Regions from separate parts of the Halomonas salsilacus genome, predicted to be linked through region 1. Evidence: predicted binding sites of a transcription regulator. Region 1 holds the regulator's gene; the other holds the start of a gene.

Region 1 (7,432 bases):
TAAGCTCGCGCGCATCCGCGAGTGCCAGGCGGTCGGCGAGACGGTCGCCATGGTCGGCGACGGCATCAACGACATCCCGGTGCTCGCCGGTGCCGACGTGGCCATCGCCATGAACGGTGCCACCGACCTGGCCCGGACCAGCGCCGACGCCATCCTGCTCAGCCCGCGCCTGTCACGCATCGTCGAGGCGATCGAGATCAGCCGAGCCACCCGTCGGGTGATGCGCCAGAACATGATCTGGTCGGTGTGCTACAACTTCACCGCCATGCCCATCGCCGCCATGGGCTTCGTGCCGCCCTGGCTTGCCGCCATGGGCATGTCGGCGAGCTCCCTGGTGGTGGTGGGCAATGCCCTGCGCCTCAACCGCTTTCGCAGCCGGGCCATGCCCGCAGCGACGCCCCTGCCTTCCCCTGAACCGAGCCGGGTGACCTCATGAGCATTCTCTATCTGCTGATCCCCCTGTCGTTGATCCTGCTGGGCCTGGCCGTCTGGGCCTTCTTCTGGGCGGTCAAGAACGACCAGTTCGAGGACCTTGAAGGCCCCGCACACCGCATCCTCTTCGACGAGGACGAGAACGACCTGCCCCCCGATGAGCGTCAGCGCCGCCAGGAGGCTCGAGAGCGTGCCGCTCAGGAGCGCCGCAACACCGACCCGGAGCCCTGATGGATCCCACCGGACTCGGCCTGCCACCGCTACTGGCGGCCTTCGTCTTCGGCCTGCTCGGCGGCGCCCACTGCATCGGCATGTGCGGCGGCATCATGAGCGCACTGACCTTCGCCGTGCCGCCCAGCATGCGCTCGAAGGCGCGCCTCACGGGCCTGCTGCTGGCCTACAACCTGGGACGCATCGCCAGCTACATGCTCGCCGGCGGCCTGGTCGCCCTGCTCGGCACCCTGGTGGCCATCACCCCGACCGCTCGCCTGGTGCTACAGCTCCTGGCGGCGCTGATGCTGATCCTGATGGCGCTTTATATCGCCGACTGGTGGAAGGGACTGCTTCGGGTCGAGGCGGTCGGCAAGCGCCTGTGGCGTCACCTGGAGCCGGTGGGTCGGCGGCTGATGCCGGTCGTGGAAATCCCCCAGGCGGTGGCGCTGGGCGCCGTGTGGGGCTGGTTGCCCTGCGGGCTGGTCTACTCGATGCTGGCCTGGAGCCTGGCCACCGCCGACCCGCTCAGAGGGGCCGCGCTGATGGGCGCCTTCGGCCTCGGCACCCTGCCGGCGCTGCTCGCCACCGGCCTGGCGGCGCGCCAGCTGGGCGGGCTGATCCGCCATTCGGCTACACGCACGCTGGCGGCGCTATCGATCATCGCCTTCGCGCTGTGGCAGCTGTGGTTGATTCTCCCCGCAGTAAGCCACGGGTAGTGCGGGACTGGCTCGTTCGACCTATTCCACGCGGGCTTGACGCAGCTCAACGCCCCCAGCGCCAAACCGCCCTAGCATGAGATCACATCCACATCCACAGCCCGGAGCGCCGTCATGCCCGTTCAGGCGAAACGCTACGATCTTCGCGTCGGGCCATCCTGGGCGGCCGGAGGCAGGCGCTCGATGCCATTCCACGATCACGACGGATCGCACTACCTCACCTATCCCGCTCGCCTCGACGCGGGAGACGGTGCCGCTGCGCTAACCCAGGCCCTGGCCGAGCGCCCCCCCGGGTCACCGTTGGCGCTTCACGTGCACCTGCCCTTCTGCCGGCAGGCGTGCCGCTTCTGTGCCTCCCAGCGGGTGCCGTCCCGGGACAGCCGTCAGGCCGAGCCCTACCTCACCCGTCTCGACCGCGAAATGGTGCTGGTCAGCCGCCTGCTGGATGACCTCCCTGCCGTGCAGCGCCTGCACTGGGGTGGCGGCGCCCCGGCCTTCCTGTCCCTGGACCAGATGGGCGACCTCTTCGATCGCCTCGACGCCCGCTTCGGGCTCTCCAGTGCCCGGGAACGCGACTTCAGCATCGAGATCGACCCCCGCGAGGCCAACGTCTTCACCCTGCGCCACCTCCAGGCACTGGGCTTCAACCGCCTGAGCCTGGGCGTCCAGGAGCTTGACCTGAGAGTGCAGAGGGCGATCAACCGGATCCAACCCCGGGTACTGACCGAGTCCCTGGTGGATGAGGCCGAGCGCCTCGGCTTCCACTCCCTCAACCTGGACCTGATCGTGGGTCTGCCGCTGCAGACCCCCGAGGGCTTCGGGGAGACCCTCGAACAGGTGATCGCCATGGCCCCGGCGCGCATCACCCTGCGCCGCTACGCTCACCTCCCGCAGCGCTACCTGCCCCAGCGCGAGATCCACGCCGCGGATCTGCCCGACGCCCCCACCCGCCTGGCGATCATGGACGAGGCCCGCCACCGTCTGGATGACGCCGGCTATGTGCATATCGGGCTCGGTCAGTTTGCCCGCACCGATGACAGCCTGGCATGGGCCCTCGGGGAGGGCCGCCTGGCGCGCGACCTGCACGGCTACACCCACACCCCACCCGGTGACCAGCTCGGCCTCGGGGTCGCCGCCATCAGCCATGTCGGCGACACCCTTACCCGCAACGCCATGAGCCTGGGCGACTATGAGGCGGCGCTGGACACGAGCCGCCTGCCCGCCACCGCCGGCCACCGGCTGAACGCCGTCGAGCGCCTGCGACGCGACGCCATCGAGGCGCTCGCCTGCCGCCGCGAGCTGAACATGGTCGCCCTGTCGAAGGTCCATGGACACGACGCCACCCTGGTTCTGGCCGATGCCCTCAGGCGCCTGGCCCGGCTCTGCCAGGCGGGACTGCTGGAGCGCCACGGCGAGTCCCTGAGGGTGACGCCCGACGGGGTCTGGGGCCTGACCCACCTGCTCGCCGCCTTCGATCCCGAGGCCACCTCCATGGCCTGAGCCGCCGGCTGCCGGGCCTACCTCCTTGGAGGTGGTTTGCCCTGCTCGCAGAATCCTCCATAATGGTTGGAATGCTCATGATCAAGGAGGACGCGTCCATGCCCGACAGCCTGACAGGACTACGGCGCTCTGTGCTGCACGAAACTCGCTGCCAGACCTGCAGCCTGAGTTCGCTTTGCCTGCCGCTGGCGCTGGAAGTTCAGGACATGGATCAGTTCGACGCCATCATCCGCCGGCGCGCACCTCTCAAGAAGGGCGAGACCCTGTTTCGCCAGGAGAGCCCCTTCACCAGCGTCTACGCGGTGCGCTCGGGCAGCCTCAAGCAGGTGACCACCGAGGGCAGTGGCGACGACCAGCTCACCAACTTCTACCTGCCCAGCGAACTGGTGGGCCTGGATGGCATCGACGAGGAGCAGTATCCGGGGACCGTGGTGGCGCTGGAGACCACCACCGTCTGCGAGATTCCCTTCGACCGCCTGGATCAGCTGTCGGAATCGCTACCCGAACTGCGCGGCCAGCTCTACCGCAGCATGAGCAAGGAGCTGCGCGACGACCGCCGCATGATGCGCCTGCTATCGCGCAAGACCGCCGACCAGCGCCTGGCCAGTTTCTTCACCAGCCTCTCCGACCGCTTCCGCCGCCGCGGTTACTCCCCCTACAGCTTCCGCCTGTCCATGTCGCGGGCCGACATCGGCAACTACCTGGGTCTGGCCGTCGAGACCGTCAGCCGTATCCTCGGTCGCTTCCAGAGCCAGGGTCTGGTGGAAGTATCGGGCCGCGAGGTGCATATCCTCGACCTGGCGTCCCTGACCCTGGTCGCCGAGGAGGAAGGGGCGAAATAGCCCTTTGGAAATAGCCCCCCCTACTCGTTGAGCAGATCGATCCGGCTGGCCAGCCGTCGCGCCTGCTTCTCCTCCAGCCCGGCGAAGTCGAACAGTTCGCGATCGCCCAGTTGTGACGGCGCCACGTTGGTCACTGCCTTGAACATGCTCTCCAGGCGACCGGGATGGGTCTTCTCCCACTCGGCGAGCATCTCCTTGACCACCTGACGTTGCAGGTTGGGCTGGGAACCGCACAGGTTGCAGGGGATGATCGGGAACGCCATCAGTCGCGCATACTCGGCGATATCGGCCTCGCGGCAGTAGGCCAGCGGACGGATGAGGATGTTCTTGCCGTCGTCGGCGAGCAGCTTGGGCGGCATGGCCTTGAGGCTGCCGCCGAAGAAGAGGTTGAGGAACAGCGTCTCGAGGATGTCCTCGCGATGGTGGCCCAAGGCCACCTTGGTGGCGCCGATCTCCTCGGCGAAGCCGTACAGGGAGCCGCGTCGCAGCCGGGAGCATAGCGCACAGGTGGTCTTGCCCTCCGGCGTCTTCTCCTTGACCACCGAGTAGGTGTCCCGCTCGAGGATGTGGTGCTCGACGCCGATGGACGCCAGGTACTCGGGCAGCACCTGCTCGGGAAAACCCGGCTGCTTCTGGTCGAGGTTCACCGCCACCAGCGAGAAGTCGATCGGGGCGTTGCGCTGCAGGTTGCGCAGGATCGACAGCAAGGTGTAGCTGTCCTTCCCGCCGGACAGGCACACCATCACCCGGTCGCCCTCGTGAATCATGCCATAGTCGATGATGGCGTTACCCACCTGGCGTCGCAGGCGCTTCTGCAGCTTGTTGAACTCCCGCCGCCCGCGGGCATCCAGGGCGTCGAGGGTCGGCGAGGGGGCTTCCTGAATAGGGGAGGCCGCCACGGAGGGAGCCTCCTGGCGATCGCGGGGGTCGAAGATCAGGGCGTCTTGCATGGTCGGTAAGCGCTGCCAGTGCGGGCGAAAATGACGGGCGCCCATCCTACCATCGCCGGCGCCATCAGGCGACGCCGCCCCCGATCTTCAGGAGTAGCGCCCAACGGAGCTGACCTGGTGTTCCAGGCGCAGGAAAATCAGCGCCGTGGTCACCGCATTGCCCAGGGCGGTGTGGCGCCCCATCAGCGGCACGTCCAGCAACTCGGCCACCTTCTCGAAGCGCGGCGCGGACTCCACCTCAGGATGGCGGCGGCGCAGACGGCGCAGATAGCTCTGCGCCACGTCGATGGTGGCATTGGGCAGGTCGAAACCGAAGCGGGGTCGCAGTTCGCGATTGAGGATCGCCAGATCGTAGCCCAGGTGCCACCCCAGCAGGGGGCGGTTGCCGACGAAATCGATCAGGCGCTCCAGGGCATCCTGCACGGGCAGGCCGCCCTCCAGATCGATGCCGCGCAGGCCGTGGATGCGGATTGACTCGCCGGAGAGGCTGGCGGGGGGCGCCAGGCGCAGGTCCAGGGATTCGCTGGTCAGCACCCGATCGCCGCGCACCTTGACGGCGGCGATGGAGACCAGCTCGGCGCTGCGGCTATCCAACCCGGTGGTCTCGGTATCAATGACGACCATCTCGTCACCCGTGTAAGGGTGAAACAGCCAGGCATAGTCACCGTTGGCGTTCCGTCGTCGATCGGCAGCGCGCCGCAAGACCTTGATCATGATGGGGCTCCTTGTTGCGTCATTGTTTTCTCTTCGCGCGTCGTCGTTCCCTGGGGCATCAGCCAGACGTCACGAATATTCCAGATGAAACCGGTGCGAGAGGCGCTGCTTGAAGTCCTTGACGATATGCAGCGCCTCTCGCAGCAGATCGCGCTCCAGCGACGATAGCTCCTGAACCACCACGCGGTCGGGCTTGCGCTCGCCGCCGCTGTCCAGGTGTTCGAGCTGCTGCTTGAGGCGAATTTCGGTGAACAGCGACAGGGCCTCGCCCAGGTCCTCCGCGAAGCGCGGCTCCAACCGGCCGTCCGTCGCCAGGGCATCCAGCCGCTCCAGGGTGGAGGTCGGACGGATGCGACGCTCCAGGGCCATCACCCGCACCCCATGGACGATGGGGAAGATGCCACCCTTCTTGATATCGATGCCGTGCTGGGGGCGCTTGAGCGAGCCAAACAGGGTCAGCGGGGTCGAGAAACGCAGGATGGTGCGGGCGAAGTAGGAGAGCAGCAGTTCGTCGCCGGCGCAGCGCTCGAACAGCTCGTCGCGCACGCGGTCGAGCAGCGCCGGGTTGCCGGCCACCGCGTGGGAGTCAAGCATGATGGCCAGCTTCATCAGGCTGTCGCCGTCACGCTTGCTGGCCCAACTGGCGATGCGCTCACGCCACTGGGTCACGGTACCGACCCACTCGGGGTTGGAGACCATGATGTTGCCCGGGCAGGGCGGGTAACCCAGTTCTATCAGGGTCTCGGTGAGGCGCTGCATCTGCTCGCCACAGTCGGGCCACTCGAGGCCGTCCGCCAGGATCAGCCCGTTGTCCTGATCCGTCTTGAGGATCTGCTCGCCGCGCCCTTCGCTGCCCATGACCATCAGGCAGCTGTCGCGGTAGTAGCGCTCGTCGACCAGAAAGCCCCAGGCCTTGCTCATGATCCGCCCGTTGAGCGCCGCCAGCAGGCCCATGGCGAAGCGCAGCTTGACCCCCTGGGCCATCAGCGCCTTGACCAGCTCCGGCGTGCGGCGGCTGGCGGCAGCCAGCGCCTCGAGGCTCTCGGCCTGCTCCACCTGCAGGCTGACCACGTAGCTGCGGCTCGAGAAGAAGCTGAGCACGTCGGTCAGCTCCACCACGCCAATTGCCGCCTCCTTCTCCAGCACCACCACCCGCTCCACCTTGTGGCGGGTCATCACCACCAGCGCCTCGAACAGATACTGCCCCGGGCCCACCGTAATCAGCTCGTAACGACCCAAGCCTTCCAGGGCGCTGTCTCGGTCGCGCCCCTCCACCACCAGGGCGTTGAGCAGGTCGGTCTTGGTGATCATGCCGGGGCCTGGGTCACCCTCCACCAGCAGGCTGTCGGCATGGCGCTCGTTGATGGTGGTCACGGCCTCGGCGATGGTGGTGGTGGCCGGCACCATCAACGGTTCACGCATGCACTCATCGACCCGGGCCAGCATGAAGCCGGCCATGGTGACCCCGCCTTCGGCGCGCTGCTCCGTCAGCAGGCGCGCCTTGTGGGCCAGGGTCTGACGGAAGAACTCGGAGAAGGGCGGGTAGTCGTCGCAGAGCTCGAGGAACAGTGCCCTGGGCAGCAGGTAGCAGAGGCTCTCCTGCTCGGCCCGGAAGCGGTAGCGGCTCTTGCCGTTGAGGATGCTGATGGCGCCGAACAGGTCGCCGCGGGTGTAGTGGCCGATGCGTGAACGGGCGGCCGGCAGGGTCGGGTCGACTTCCGCCACTTCGCCCTTCTGGATGAGGAAAAGGTTCTCGCCGGCCTGCCCCGTCTCGAGGATGATCTCGTCGCGGTCGAAGTAGGCCAGGTCAACGCCCTGGCGAACCCGCTCTCGGCCGGCCTCGTCGAGCAGGCTGAACGGCGGTTGGGAAAGATCGACCTCGACCATGGCGCTGACCTCGCAGGCGGCTTTCCGACCATGGCCCATTGGATCTCCTACACCCCGTGCGGGGCCGATGACTGGAGGCAGGGACGGTGCGGGAACGGCGTTACTGGCCGCCACCTGATTGTAGTTGGATGCGAGCCTGCCGCGGCGGCAGGCCCGGGTGTCCTGCCTGATGGGAGGA
Region 2 (7,432 bases), on a different contig from region 1:
GCGTGGGCTTCGAGGGGCGGCTCTACCTGATCGAAGGGGCCAACCTCGACGCCCTGGGGCTCGAGGCGCTGCCACGGCCGACCCTCGCCGAGGACGCCTCCGAGGAGGAGATCGAGCAGTTCGTCTGGGACCAGCTGCGCACCTGCTTCGATCCGGAGATTCCGGTAAACATCGTCGACCTGGGGCTGGTCTACGGCTGCCGCATCGAGCGGCTGATCACCGGCGAGCGCATCGTCACCCTTCGCATGACGCTTACCGCGCCGGGCTGCGGCATGGGTGATGTGATCGCCGCCGACGCCCGCAACAAGATCCTTGGCGCCCCGCAGATCAGCAAGGTGCATACCGAGATCGTCTTCGACCCGCCCTGGAGCCGCGAGATGCTGAGCGACGAGGCCAAGCTCGAACTCGGCATGTTCTAGTCTGGGGAGCTGTCATGAAGCAGGCGGTAGGGAAGGCCTTTCGAGGCCTGCTGATGACCCTCGGGGCCTCCGCGCTGCTGGCGGCCCTGCTGTTCGTGATAGCCAATCTATGGGTACTGGGGCAGACCCATTCGCGCATCGAGCATACACTTCCGCTGTGCGGCGGCCATCGGGTGGGCATCGTCTTCGGCACCTCCCACTGGACCCGCAGCGGCGTGCGAAACCCCTACTTCGATGCGCGCATGAGCGCCTCGGCGCGGCTGCTGCGACTGGGGCGCGTCGACCATCTGCTGCTTTCCGGCGACAACCGCACCCGCTTCTACAACGAACCCATCACCATGTGGCGCGACCTGCGTGGCCGTCAGGTCGCCGATGCCGACATGACCCTTGATTACGCCGGCTTCAGTACCTTCGATACCCTGGCCCGGGCCCGGGAAGTGTTCGGCGTGGAGCGGGCACTCTTGATCACCCAGGCCTGGCATCTGCCGCGGGCACTGTTCATCGCCGATGCCCTGGGGCTGGAGGTCGCCGGCTGCGCCGTGCCGTCGTCCTCGCGTACTGTAAGCGGAGAGTGGCGCCTTCAGGCACGGGAGTGGGTGGCGCGGGTGGCTACCCTTGGGGATCTCTATCTGTGGGGGCGTGAGCCCTACTTCCTGGGCCCGCTGGAACCGCTGGAGATTGCGCCGCGCTCCTGGGAGATCTGGCTATTTCCTCCGGCCGGCGACCCGGCGGCCGGCGACCCGGCGGCCGGTGATACAGGGGAAAGCGGCGAAGCGTCGACAGGGGAGCGCGAGTGATTCAGCGACGCGGGCGCTGCTTCTGAAGGGTGTAGAGCTCGCGGATCAGCGCCCGGCAGCCCTTGAGACACTCCTCGATCACCGGCTCGATGGCCTCGGGAAGGGGATGGGTGTAGAGAGTCGAGAGGGCCTGCATCAGCACCCGCTCCTGCTCGAGCAGCTCACCGATCACCACCTGACTCTCGTTGCCGACGAAACTCTTCAGTCGGCTCCACAGCCACATGTAGTCGTCGCGCTCCACGTCGGCGTCGCGGGGCAGCATGCTGAGGTGCTGACGGGCCAGCTCCTGAAGCTCGCGCATCGCCCTATTCCTGGCCTCATAGTGGGGCTTCAGGGCGTCACGCAGGGCGGGACGCAGACGCTCCAGGTTGTCCTGGAAATAGTCGATGCTGTCGGCAAGCGCCTCAAGGGCGCTGTCCATCGCCACCTGGCGATTATCGAGAAACATGAGCGGTCACCTCCTCCGGTGACGCAGATTGTGGCCGGGGAAACACTGTTTTACTACCCCCGGAGAGGAATAAAGCTTCCCACCATTTGGCCTGGTCGACGCCATCCTGGCAATTACCCCTTGGGCTTAGGCGGTGCCTTGCGGTTTGGGGCTGCATTCTTCTCGATATGCTCGATGATCAGCCCGGCGATGTCCTTGCCGGTGGCGGCCTCGATGCCCTGCAGCCCGGGAGAGGAGTTGACCTCCATGATGACCGGCCCGTGATTCGAGCGAAGCAGGTCGACGCCGGCCACGCGCAGGCCCATGGCCTTGGCGGCTCGGATCGCCGTGGAACGCTCCTCGGGAGTGATGCGGATCACGCTGGCGGTGCCGCCGCGGTGCAGGTTGGAGCGGAACTCCCCTTCAGCGGCCTGGCGCTTCATGGACGCCACCACCTTGTCGCCGATCACGAAGCAGCGGATATCGGCGCCCTGCGCCTCCTTGATGTACTCCTGCACCATGATATTGGCCTTCATGCCCATGAAGGCCTGGATCACGCTTTCGGCGGCCTGGTTGGTCTCGGCCAGCACTACGCCGATGCCCTGGGTGCCCTCCAGCAGCTTGATGACCAGTGGAGCTCCCTTGACCATGGTGATCAGGTCAGGGATGTCGTCGGGCGAGTGGGCGAAGCCGGTGATCGGCAGCCCAAGCCCCTTGCGCGAGAGCAGCTGCAGCGAGCGCAGCTTGTCGCGGGAGCGGGTGATGGAAACGTTGTCGTTGATCACGTAGGTGCCCATCATCTCGAACTGGCGCAGCACCGCACAGCCGTAGAAGGTCACCGAGGCGCCGATGCGCGGGATCACCGCATCGAAGGGCTCGAGTTCCTCACCCTTGAGGTGGATCGAGGGGTGATGGGAGGCGATGCTCATGTAGCAACGCAAGGTGTCGACCACCCGAGCGCTGTGGCCTCGCTGTTCGGCGGCCTCCACCAGCCGTCGGGTGGAGTAGAGATTGCGGTTGCGTGACAGCAGCGCGATATGCATCGAAGGACTCCAGTGGCTGGTGGCTGGTGATTCAGGGTTCGCCGTGCAGGAAGGCGGCGCCGGGCGCCACCAGCAGGCGGCGCAGGGCACGGCGGCCCAGCAGCATGGGGTGACGCATGTTGCGGCGGTCCGTCAGGCTCAACTCCACGGGGAACTCCAGTTCGCCCAGGCACAGGGAGGTACGGATCACGTAGCGCCACTCCTCCTGGCCGTTGGAACTGCGCACCTGGCGGCGATCATGCAGGTGCATGCGAAACACATGGGGAGGGGTGTCCGGGCCGCCGCTGCGGGTGGTGAAGCTGACCCACAGGTGGCCGTCCTCCTCGTAGGACTCGATATCCTCGGCGTGCAGCGCCGAGGTACGCGCGCCGGTGTCCGCCTTGGCGCACAGGGTCAGGTGCATCTCCGGCAGTTCCACCATCTCACGGCGGCCGATCACCGCCTTGGGAGTGTAGGGCAGTTCTTTTATGGTCATGGGAATCCTTCCAGGCCTGTCAGCGGGTCAGGGCGGCCATACGATGGCCGATAGGGCTCTCCGGGGCGGCCTCGCGCAGGGTCATCAAGACCGGGAGCCGCAGCCGTGGTACCAGCGCCAGGTCGCGCGCCACGCTCATGAAGTCGGCGGCCTCGCAGCCGGCCAGCCGCGCCAGGAAGCTCGGCAACCGTTCGGCGTCCTCCAGGTGATTCCAGCCGCGCCCGGCCATGGCCGCCAGTAGATCGGGGCCGCAGGCGTCGGCATCGGCCAGCAACTCGTCGTACCAGGCCCCGGCGAGGTCGCTGTCGGCGCCGGCCACGGCGCGGACGCAGGCGGAGAACGCCTCAATGTCGCCGGACCGTGCCGCCGCTTCGCCCCGATCGCGGAGCCCCCGGGCCAGGTCGGCACCGATGGCCACATGTTCCAGACAGTAGCACAGCGAAGTGAGCACTTTGCCAGGCAGCGCCGGCAGCCGATTGGCCAGGCGTGTCTGGTCATCGGCATCCATGCGCACGACGAAATCGGCCAGCCCCTGCAGGCCCAGGGCCTGCCAGTCGATCTCCTGCTGGCCGCTCAGGTAGTCCTCCACCGGCTCCAGGTGCTGGCTGGCTGCCATGTCCAGGTCCCGGCTGGCGCGGGCGTGCAGCAGGGCCTGGAAGGGCAGCGAGGGAGTAAAGGCCAGCGGATTGTCCTTCATCAGGTTATCCACTGCCTCGCCATCCTCCCGCCCGATGCTGGCCACGCTGCGCCCCAGGGTCTCCAGCAGGCGCTGCAGGAAGGCGTCGCGGGGCGCCGGTACCAGCAGGCCCTGCTCATCCAGGGGCAGGGCCAGGAACCAGATCAGCGGGTCGCGCACGTCGCCCAGGCTGAACACCAGGCCCAGGCGTGCCTGGCACTGCCAGGGGGCCGGCCAGGCCAGCTCACCGGCCTCGAAGGCCGCCAACGTCGCCAGCTCGCAGGGTTCGACGCGCCGCCCGAGGTGGTAGGCGCGTACCGCAGCGCCGCTGCGCATGAAGAAGTCATGTAAGGTATTGATGGGCTGCATGCTCTCTCCCGTCTTCGAACGCTGCACTCTACCTTGGCGCCGCGCCGCTGTCAGCAGCTTCCGAGTGGTCGAAGCCTGTGTCTGGTCAATTCTTGAACGATGGAGCCAGAGGCCCATGAAGCGTGGCCTTTAGCGTCCTTTCCAGAGTTTATCCACAGTCCCGTTCAGGAAAACTGTGAACTATGTACACCACCCCCGCAATGCCGAGAATCGCTGTGGAAAACACGGTGTATAAGCCCGGTGGGTAAGCCGGGTGTGTGAGCCCGGCCTATCACCCTTGTGGGGAAGTTCGCCGGGGGAATGCGGCGGGGTGGCCGGGGAGGGAGCTGGCAAGGATAATGGCGTTTCATGCATGCGAGGACGTCACCATGAGCGCTCACCAGGAACTGGCGGCCGCCCTGCGCGAACTGGAGGCCATCATGCGCGCCACCGACCAGTGGCGCATGACGCGGCCCGACCCTGCCGCCTTCGAGAGCATCGAGCCCTTCTGCACCGATACCATGGCGCTGCCCCAGTGGCTGCGCTTCGTGTTCATCGTGCGCCTGGAAGCCCTGGTGGAGGCACGGGCGCCGCTGCCGGCGAAGTGCGAGGTGGCCCCCGCGGTGGAGGCCTGGCTGGCCCAGTCCGGGGTGGGGGGTGTCGAGCGGCTGATGCTGACCCAGGCAGTGGAGGCGATCGATCGGCTGGTCACCGACAACTAGCCGGGGAAGTGCCGGTGGAACAGCGCCGCCACCAACGCACAGGGCCCGCCATTGGCGGGCCCTGCTGACTCTGCGGCGCAGGAAGGATCAGAAGCGGTAGCTGATTCCGCCCATCACCACCCAGGGGTCGATCTTCACCGTGCCGATATCGTTGCCGTCGAGGCTGGCATCAGTCTCGAGGTCGATGTACCAGGCGGCTGCGTTGAGCGCCCAGTTGTCGTTGATCAGCACGTCCACACCCACCTGGCCGGCGGCGCCCCAGGAATCGTCGAGGCTGAGGTCGCCCAGGCCGCTCTTCTCACTGGAGAAGGTGGTGTAGTTGACGCCTACGCCGACATAGGGCTGCACCAGGGCATCGGTGCCGCCCAGCGGGTAGTACTGCACGGTCAGGGTCGGCGGCAGATGCTTGGTCGAGGCAACGTCTGCGATATCACCACCCACGCTAAGCTCAATGTCATGCTTGAACTGCTCGGCGGCCAGCAACTCGATGCCGATCTTGTCATGGAATCGATAGCCCAGGGTAAAGGCGAAGCGGGTATCGTCCTGGACGTCTACAGCAACCGCACCATCGACTACTGAGCCGTTATCGCTCTTGGGGGCCACCTTGGCCACACCGAGGCGGGTAAAGAAGTCGCCCGCGCCGTAGGCCAGAGCCTGGGTGCTGGTGGTGAAGGCGGCGGCGGCCAGGCCGGCGGCGAGCAGGGTGGGGAGGGTCTTGCGCATGGAGCGACTCCTTTCTATGGCGATGGCTGACAGCTGACAGTTAATGTCCTGTCGAACAATAACCCCAGTTTAATCAGACGGCGCCTCGTCGTTATTGACCCAGAGCAAGGATTTTTCATTGCAGCACTCGTCCGCTCGCAGCGAGACTCCACCCCAGAATGCACAGCACGGAATGCAAGACGCCGGGCCAGGGCCCAACGTCTTGCTTCAGTGGAGCGTGCGTTCTGCCATCAGAAGCGGTAGGTGATGCCTCCTCCGATGGTCATGGGGTCGATCTTGGCCTCGCCGATGTCGTTGCCGCCCAAGCGAACGTCTGCCGAGACGTCCGCATAGCTGACGAAGCCGTTGAGCATCAGGCCCTGCGCCACGGCCAGGTCCACGCCCAACTGGCCGATGGCCCCGTAGCTGTGGCGCACATCGAGACCCTCCAGCTCCTCCCCGGAGAAGCGGGTGTAGTTGAGGCCGGCGCCCACGTAGGGCTGAACGCGGGAATCCATGCCGCCCATGGGGTAGTAGTTGACCAGCAGGTTGACTGGCATGCGGTCGACGCTGCCGATGGCTCCGCCTTCCAGGGTCAGGTCATGTTCGACGCTCTCTTGCCCGCTGAGCTCGATGCCGAGCCTGTCGGTGAAGAGATAGCCAAGTCCGTAATAGAGGCCCCGCTCATCGGAGACACTCAAACGAAGGTTGTCGGCGGTGAGGTTTCCATTGTTGGACTTGACGTCGGTCTGGGCGATGCCGCCGCGCAAGAAGATATCACCGGCGCTGTAGGCCAGGGCCGTCTGGCTCGCCATGGCGCAGCCGGCGGCGATCAGGGTGACGGTCAGGCGGTTGGAGGTTTTCATCAGGGCGTTCCTCTCGTCGATCAAGTCGGCATCATCTGCCAGGGAGTGCTGCATTCTTGTACGTCTATGACTATAGAAACGATGTTTGCAAAAGTCTTGTAAAGTTTTTTGATGGAGCCCATAGCCGTGCATATCGCGGTTTCACTCGCAGGTACGGGGGTTGCGCCTTATGGCGAGTCGTGGGCTGTCGCGCGCTATGTACAACTGTTGGTGCGGCGCAGCGTGAGCGGCTCGCGAGATCGCCGGTAATCGTCTTGACTGTGGGGAGCTGACAAGGAGAGCGGAGATGAGACCCGAGATGTCCCTTCGACACCCGTGGCGGCGGGAGACAGCGCTCCTGCTGGTCGCCGCCGGCCTGGCAATCTGGCTGCTGCTGCAGCCGGGGTTGATTCAGGGGTTGCCGTTCACGCTGCGCCTGCCGGCCGTCCTGCTGGGCATCTGGGCGCTCGGCGCCGCCTTCCTGCGCCCGCTGGCGCCGGCTTTTCCTCACCCCCTGTTGTGTCGGGCCCTGTCGCCGCACTGGAGCCAGTTGGCCCTTGCCCTCTTCGCCTTGCTGATGGTACTGCGCGCGCTGCTGGCCTGAGAGCTGTACCAGGCCCTCAGGCCAGGGTACAGAAAGCCACCCGAGGGGCGGCTTGGTGGTTTCTGACGATGCAGGCCAGGAGGGCGCCCGGGGCGTGTCGAGCCGTCAGGGTGATTTGGCCGGCGAGACAGGAAAAAGGGCCCCCGAAGGAGCCCTTTCACTACGTGGAGTGCGTGATGCGTGCTGTTCTAGCGAGTGATGTGCTGATATTCACCCGCATCGGCAGTCATGTTGCTGACCACCATGATGGCGATGAAAGAAGCGATGAAGCCAGGAATGATCTCGTAGACACCGGGACCCCCCATGAACTCTCCGTTCCAGCCAAGCGTGATCCAGATCATGACAGTGACAGCGCCCACCACCATGCCCGCGAT

Evidence for each region. The regulator FNR, encoded in region 1, switches genes on or off when oxygen is low (the NO sensors DNR and NnrR bind a similar motif). The targets are predictions, from matches to a motif close to TTGATNTANATCAA.
Region 2: a site for FNR is predicted at 5,725-5,738, ahead of ACR80S_RS06870 (OmpW/AlkL family protein). Genes of this name have one in related genera too.

The regions. Positions count from the first base shown of each region.
Region 1 covers NZ_JBPKAQ010000002.1:184,681-192,112, forward strand. Annotated here, with positions in the region: gene ACR80S_RS04285 (heavy metal translocating P-type ATPase) at 1-436, shown strand, start outside; gene ccoS (cbb3-type cytochrome oxidase assembly protein CcoS) at 433-663, shown strand; gene ACR80S_RS04295 (sulfite exporter TauE/SafE family protein) at 663-1,361, shown strand; gene hemN (oxygen-independent coproporphyrinogen III oxidase) at 1,545-2,861, shown strand; gene fnr (fumarate/nitrate reduction transcriptional regulator Fnr) at 2,960-3,703, shown strand; gene ttcA (tRNA 2-thiocytidine(32) synthetase TtcA) at 3,724-4,653, opposite strand; gene ACR80S_RS04315 (3'-5' exonuclease) at 4,741-5,367, opposite strand; gene ACR80S_RS04320 (putative nucleotidyltransferase substrate binding domain-containing protein) at 5,437-7,254, opposite strand.
Region 2 covers NZ_JBPKAQ010000003.1:283,081-290,512, reverse strand. Annotated here, with positions in the region: gene sufT (putative Fe-S cluster assembly protein SufT) at 1-419, shown strand, start outside; gene ACR80S_RS06900 (SanA/YdcF family protein) at 434-1,216, shown strand; gene ACR80S_RS06895 (hypothetical protein) at 1,218-1,664, opposite strand; gene rimK (30S ribosomal protein S6--L-glutamate ligase) at 1,778-2,686, opposite strand; gene ACR80S_RS06885 (ATP-dependent zinc protease family protein) at 2,718-3,155, opposite strand; gene ACR80S_RS06880 (DUF3549 family protein) at 3,181-4,206, opposite strand; gene ACR80S_RS06875 (YqcC family protein) at 4,575-4,907, shown strand; gene ACR80S_RS06870 (OmpW/AlkL family protein) at 4,995-5,630, opposite strand; gene ACR80S_RS06865 (OmpW/AlkL family protein) at 5,861-6,475, opposite strand; gene ACR80S_RS06860 (hypothetical protein) at 6,762-7,058, shown strand; gene putP (sodium/proline symporter PutP) at 7,247-7,432, opposite strand, start outside.